Colwellia sp. M166: one gene and its partner. The protein of the gene in region 1 interacts with the protein of each later gene in a pairwise test. Links are inferred from orthologs where the notes say so. Each region holds a gene or a part of one and is shown on either strand. Other genes may lie near its edges.

Region 1 (3,905 bases):
AAACGTTCAGGCTGTTTTAAAGTAATGTAAAGTTGGTATTCTCGCGTCGTTAAAATGCGTTTTGCTAGGCGCTGCTGAGCATTATCAGACATTTTCGCAATGCGCCTAATATCAACAATATCAGTACCAATACCAACTACAGACAAACTTAAATCCTTACTATAATTAACTTACACTAAACCACGCGCTTCAAGCATTAGTCGTTTCATGTCTCGAATGGCTTTATCTAAACCATCAATGACCGCACGAGCGATAATTGCATGACCAATATTAAGCTCAATAATTTCAGGTATCGCAGCAATGGGCTTAACGTTAAAGTAATTAAGTCCATGACCGGCATTAACCTTCAAACCTAAAAAGTGAGCATATTCAATGCCCTCAACTAAGCGTGCAAGTTCTTGCTGCTGCTCTGCTTCATTTTTTGCTTCAGCATATTGGCCGGTATGAATTTCAATATAGGTAGCTTTACTGATCACTGCAGCATCAATTTGCTTTTTGTCAGCATCAATAAACAAGCTAGTTTGTATACCAGCCTCAGCTAAGCGAGCTACAGCTGCATTAATTTTATCCTGCTGCCCAGCAACATCTAAGCCACCTTCGGTGGTTAATTCTTCACGCTTTTCTGGCACCAAACAACAAAACATCGGTTTTACTTCACAGGCTATATCCAACATTTCATCGGTAACAGCCATTTCAAAATTCATCCGTGTATGTAAAGTCTGCTTTAATAGATAAATATCTCTATCTTGGATATGACGGCGATCTTCACGTAAATGGACGGTAATACCATCTGCACCGGCATGTTCTGCTACTGAGGCAGCATAAACAGGATCCGGGTAGTTTGTGCCGCGTGCTTGTCGTAAGGTGGCAATATGGTCTACATTTACGCCTAGTAAAATATCTTTCATACTCAATCTCTCATCTTGTTAACTACGCAACTTACTATCATAGCCTGCGCTAAAGATTGTCAATGCTTCTCTAGCGGCTATTTTTCCTTATTTCTACGTTTAATTCATTTGTAATAGACCCGCTATTGACGTCTAAATTAAGCAAAACTATCAAGCTAGAAATATAACTCACTATTTTGAATTGTAATTAATTTTTATAAAACAATCAGGTTAGCATAAATTTTCTTAAAACATCGGCTTCAGCACAACTACACTTTCTTGCTAAATAATTTTCGACTATTTAACGGCACACCACCAAGCAAATGATTAATAACTTGTCTCATCAAACTCTTAAAGGTCATTAAAACTGCTGCCTGAGATAAGTCTCGTTCTGCAATAGCTTGTAAATGCCAACGACTATAACAAGGCTGTTTTAATTTCGTGTAGGCAGGAATAAAACCGTCATCAGGTAGATAATAAAAGCTTTCGGCACTATGTTCAAAAACTAATGAAAAATCAAAGGATACACCCAGCTCCTCCATTAGCATCAATTCAAATTCTCGCAAGCAAACTTCAATGTTACTTGCTTGTGCTAATAATTTTAAACTGGTTTGATATTGTTGAAAAAGCTCGCCGCAGGCAATATTGTCTCCGAGTAATTTAACCAAGAGTTCATTAATGTAAAAACCACTAAAAAGCGCATTCTGCTTTAATAGAAAAGATTTTCCTATCGGCTCTACTCGGCTTAGGTTTTTTAAACTGTAATTGCCTTTCAACGTAACGTTAATCGGTAAAAAGGGTTGTAATAGCGCCTTTCGACTCGACTTAGTGGAATGACCAATGTAACTTAACGCCGCTATTTTTCCGTCATGCTCCGTTAACAAATCAATAAGCAACTGATTTTCTCGATAAGGTCGAGTATGGAGCACAAAAGCTGATTGCGTAATTTCTTGCATTTAAGTTACATTTTCACCTAGAAGCACAAGCTGACGCTTGGAGAAAGCTCCAGCTTGTTATAGCAACTAACCAGAGTAGTCATCGCCGTAGCCTAAGCTTCTTAATGCTCTTTCGTCATCTGCCCAGCCCGATTTGACTTTCACCCACGTTTCTAAGAAAACTTTACGTTCAAATAAACTTTCCATATCACGTCTTGCTTCTTGACCAATGACTTTTAGTTTTTCGCCTTTGTTACCAATAACCATGCGTTTTTGGCTGTTTCTTTCAACAAGCACTAAAGCATTAATATGCAAAATACCTTTTTCATCAATTTTAAATTGTTCTATTTCAACGGTGGTTGAATAAGGTAATTCATCACCGGTAAAGCGAATAAGCTTTTCACGGACAATTTCTGAAGCCATAAAACGGCTAGAGCGATCGGTAATATAATCTTCAGGAAACCAAAAGTCACCTTCAGGTAGTGCGTTAAAACAGATCTTTTTAATCGCATCGACGTTTTCACCTTTACTGGCTGAAATAGGCACAATATCAGCAAAGTTGTGCATAGCACCTAGCTTTTGTAGATGTGGCAACAAACTATCTCTATCTTGTATATTGTCAATTTTATTAACCACTAACACACAAGGCGCACCACTATTTTTAATTTTAGTCAGTACCATTTCATCATCACTGGTCCAGTGCGTACCTTCAACGAGAAATACAATGGTTTCCACTTCTGCCAAAGTACTACTTGCCGCACGGTTCATCAGACGATTAATTGCGCGCTTTTCTTCTGAATGTAAGCCTGGAGTATCCACTAAAACCGCTTGGTTATTAGCTTCAGTTAGAATACCTAAAATTCGATGGCGTGTCGTTTGTGGCTTGCGTGAGGTAATGCTCACTTTCTGTCCAAGCAAACTATTCAATAATGTAGATTTACCAACGTTTGGGCGGCCAACAATAGCGATAAGACCGCAATGATTTTGTTTTGTTGTCATGATTTAATTATCAACTTAAATGTCGAACAAGCTATTTAGCTTGTTCGATTAATGCTAAAACCTGCAAAGCAGCAGATTGCTCAGCTTTGCGTCGGCTACTGCCTTTAGTAATCACTTCCTTCTCAAGTACGCTTGTTGTACAACGTACAGTGAACTGCTGATTATGTGATTGCCCCGTGGTGTTAATTACGTCATATTGCGGCAAAGGTATTTTTCGCCCTTGCAAATATTCTTGTAAGCGTGTTTTTGGGTCTTTTTGTTCATTGCCTGGTTTGATATCAGCTAAACGCTGTTCGAACCAATTAAGTATAAGCGCCTGACATGTTGCTAAGTCAGAATCTAAATAGACCGCACCAATAATCGCTTCAATAGCATCTTCGAGAATAGAGTCTCTTCGATGACCACCACTTTTTAATTCACCAGGTCCGAGAATCAAGTATTGACCTAACTCAAAACCACGACCAACCTCAGCTAAAGTAACACCTTTAACTAAACTTGAACGCATACGAGTTAAATCACCTTCGGCATGCTTTGGAAATTTTTGATACAAAGAATCAGCAATAACAAAGCCTAAGATCGAATCCCCTAAGAATTCTAGACGCTCGTTATGAGACCCTTTAGCGCTTCGATGTGTCAACGCTTGTAATAATAGCTTAGGCTCTTTAAAGCTATAGCCTATTTTTTTAGTTAATCGCGCGATGGCTGCTGGGTTGTGTAACACGGTTATTCAATTCCACCAATTCTAGAAAGGCGTACGCCGGTTGGGATCCAAGTAGGCAAGAAGTCAGCTTCGGTACGTTCAAAGTCAAAACTCATCCAAATCGCTACTGCTTCACCTACTAAATTTTCTTCTGGTATAAAGCCCCAGAAACGACCATCGGAACTATTGTCTCGGTTATCACCAAAAGCTAAATAATGTCCTTTAGGAACCAAAAACTCATCTTGTTTAGTGCCTGATTGAAAACAGATATTTCCTTCAGCTACACTACAAAAGTATGCTGCTTGCTGTTGTGCAGATACAGTATCATCAAGCAAAATATCATGAGTTTTATTTGGCATTTTAGCGGTATAACGTGTTAATCCG
Region 2 (2,918 bases), 3.6 Mb from region 1 along the record:
ATTACTTCGGGGTAAGTGGAGCCGTATTACCGAAATCAAGCTAAAAAGTTACTTCTTCACCTTCATTTAAAATATATAACGGTATTGGCGAGTTCATCTCTTTGTGCATTTTTAATAAACGCAGTAAAGCCGAATGTGAGCTATGGTCGCCCATTTTCCAGCTATTATTACCATAACCCCATGGGATCATGACTTTACAATTAAGCTCTTGAGCTGCCACTAAAGCATCTTCAGGCGTGGTATGAACATAGCGATACCATAAGCTGTTTTCTTTATGATAATAAGAAGCAATAGGCATTAAACAGACATCCATATCACCATAACGCTGTTGAATGTCTTGAAAGTGTTTTGAATAACCCGTATCACCCGCAAAAAATATCCGTTTACCTTGCTGTTCGATAACCCAACCGCCCCAAAGTGTGGCATCATTATCCTCATAAACAAACGGGACTAAAATCCGGCTACTAAAATGATGAGCGGGGACAAAATTAATATTCAATTCTGCTAATTTAGCCGTTGAAAACCAGGCCATTTCATTAATATTATAACCGCCATCGGGAAAGTGTTCACCAAAGCCTAGCGGTACCAAGTATTGCGCATTAGTAGCGATATTTTCAATGTCATCTTTGTTGAAGTGATCATAATGAATATGCGAATACAGAACTGCATCTACATCATTAAGTTCATCAGCTAATAGCCACTTGGGCTCCTTGCGAAAGAAACCGTTAGCCAATCTAAAAGCCCAATCAACCGGCCAATCAAATTGTTTGCTTACAGGATCTAATAGTAAGGTACTTCCTTCAGGGCTTTTAAGGTAAAAACTTGCATGCCCTAACCAGCGAAAGGTAAAACCGGTATTAACTTCGGGCTGTAATTGCTTGCCAACAAAGCGACAATTTTCACCGGGGCTTTCACATTCGACTACCGTTGATGGCTGATAACAGTTTTCTTGGCAAGTAATTTCATAGCTTTTTTTGCCCGGATACAAGTTAGCAAAACGCGTAAGCTTATCAGGATTATCTTTATATTTTATAATAGAGTTGGCTTGTTCTATGTTTGTTAGCTGGTTAGTTGAAGTGCAACCAACAATAAAAGTAGTGCTGATAATAGCACTATTTCGTAATAATTTTTTAATCGTTATATTGATATTTATGCTCTCGTAAAATGAGTTAAAGGCTACTGGATAAAAACCATTAGTTAGAAACTATAGTTTTTCCGTCCGGACAAGGCATGCGACAAAGTATTGCCATCAACATATTCCAGCTCTCCACCTACCGGCACACCATGAGCAATACGTGAAATTTCAACATCATGCTTTTGAGTGAGTTCAGCAATAAAGTGCGCGGTTGCTTCGCCTTCTACCGTTGGATTAGTGGCTAAAATAACTTCACTAAACTGGCCGGTCGCTAATTGTTTTTCTAAAATATCTAGGCCTAAATCATCAGGGCCAATACCATCAAGTGGTGATAAATGCCCCATTAATACGAAATAGCGACCTTGAAATTCACCGGTTTGTTCTATGGCGATAACATCGGCAGGCGTTTCAACAATACATAACTGCGTGGCTATTTTACGCTTTGGACTTTGGCAAATATCACATAAGTTTTCTTCGGTAAAGTTACGGCACTGCTGACAATGACCAATATTTTCCATTGCTCGCGCTAAAGTCTGCGAAAGCTTATTGCCGCCATGACGGTTTCGTTCAAGTAAATGAAATGCCATACGTTGTGCAGATTTTGCTCCTACACCCGGTAAACACTTGAGGGAATCAATAAGTTCTTGAACTAATGGGCTAAATTTCATTACGACTCTTTTTGGGCTGCGTTAAGTTTCATACGCTATTGACATAGTTATTAATGGAGTTTAAATCGCAAAAACAACAATGATATAGCAAGTATATTATTTTTGATGCTCGGAGTTTATCACTCGATTTAGCGATTGGTAATAAATAATTGAAAAGATTTTTTGCCCGTTAACTACGCTAATTTAACCCAAGGCAGTAAAATTTCAGTATTATGCTAAGTATATTCCTCTATTCACCTTTAGCTACTAGAGCCAGCCATGTTAACAAACATCATCATAACGCTAGCGTTATTGTTATTAAGCTTTTTTGGCTTGCAACGACTGTTCACCCTACCGAAAAATGTTTGGTTGCTTTTTTTGGTGCAACCTTTGGTTATGGCTGCTTCACCGGTGATCGTTTTTATTGGTGGTATTCTGGCCACCAGTATGGGTGCAGACCCCGCATTGGTGACATTGCCGGTTACCGTGATGATTTTAGGTGTAGCCAGTACTGCTATTCCTGCGGCATTATTGGCCCAAAAAAAAGGTCGACGTTTTGCAACCTTTACCGGCTTTATGCTCGGTTTTTCAGGCACTATGCTAGCAATGTTTGCTGCACTAAATGGCAGTTTTGAATTATTGGTATTGGCGAGTTTATTATTTGGTTCGTGTACGGCTTTTATTCAACAATTACGTTTTGCCGCCATTGAAAGTATTTCAGACAGCAAAGATGTGCCGACAGTTTTATCAATTTTAATGCTAAGCGGTATTTTTTCTGCATTTTTAGGACCGGAAATAGCGGTTACAGCCAAAGACTGGTTAAGCTCGCCCTATGGTTATGCAGGATCTTTCCTCTTTCTAGCTGGGCTGTTTTTAGTGGCGATGTTATTGATGTTAAATTTTCGAGATGCTGAAATAAAACCAAGTGGCAAGCATGGCGAAATACGTGCTTTAAGTAAAATAATCAAGCAACCTATTTTCATTATCGCGATATTATCTGCGGCTATTGGTTTTGCCTTGATGAGCTATTCAATGACAGCAACGCCGCTGAGCATGCACCACTTACATGGCCATAGTTTGAATGATACTAAGTGGGTTATTCAAAGCCATATCGCAGCAATGTTCATCCCGTCATT

What was found. The genes of interacting proteins can lie anywhere in the genome.
Region 2: the proteins of recO (region 1) and recR interact in binary tests that used the Escherichia coli proteins (3 or more experiments, as listed by UniProt). The link is inferred for Colwellia sp. M166 from one-to-one orthologs.

What each region holds. Positions count from the first base shown.
Region 1 is NZ_CP040755.1:3,614,924-3,618,828, reverse strand. What follows is about bases 1-2,941. They hold recO (DNA repair protein RecO), read right to left. Parts: upstream 1,844-2,941; coding sequence 1,157-1,843; downstream 1-1,156. Other genes in these bases: rnc (ribonuclease III), read right to left, coding at 2,853-2,941; era (GTPase Era), read right to left, coding at 1,910-2,821; pdxJ (pyridoxine 5'-phosphate synthase), read right to left, coding at 171-908; acpS (holo-ACP synthase), read right to left, coding at 1-146. In the rest of the region: more of rnc, read right to left, coding at 2,942-3,542; lepB (signal peptidase I), read right to left, coding at 3,545-3,905. UniProt on the Escherichia coli protein: Involved in DNA repair and RecF pathway recombination.
Region 2 is NZ_CP040755.1:31,869-34,786, reverse strand. What follows is about bases 1-2,730. They hold recR (recombination mediator RecR), read right to left. Parts: upstream 1,804-2,730; coding sequence 1,198-1,803; downstream 1-1,197. Other genes in these bases: FGD67_RS00225 (MFS transporter), read left to right, coding at 2,062-2,730; FGD67_RS00235 (MBL fold metallo-hydrolase), read right to left, coding at 41-1,147. Outside these bases: more of FGD67_RS00225, read left to right, coding at 2,731-2,918. UniProt on the Escherichia coli protein: May play a role in DNA repair. It seems to be involved in an RecBC-independent recombinational process of DNA repair. It may act with RecF and RecO.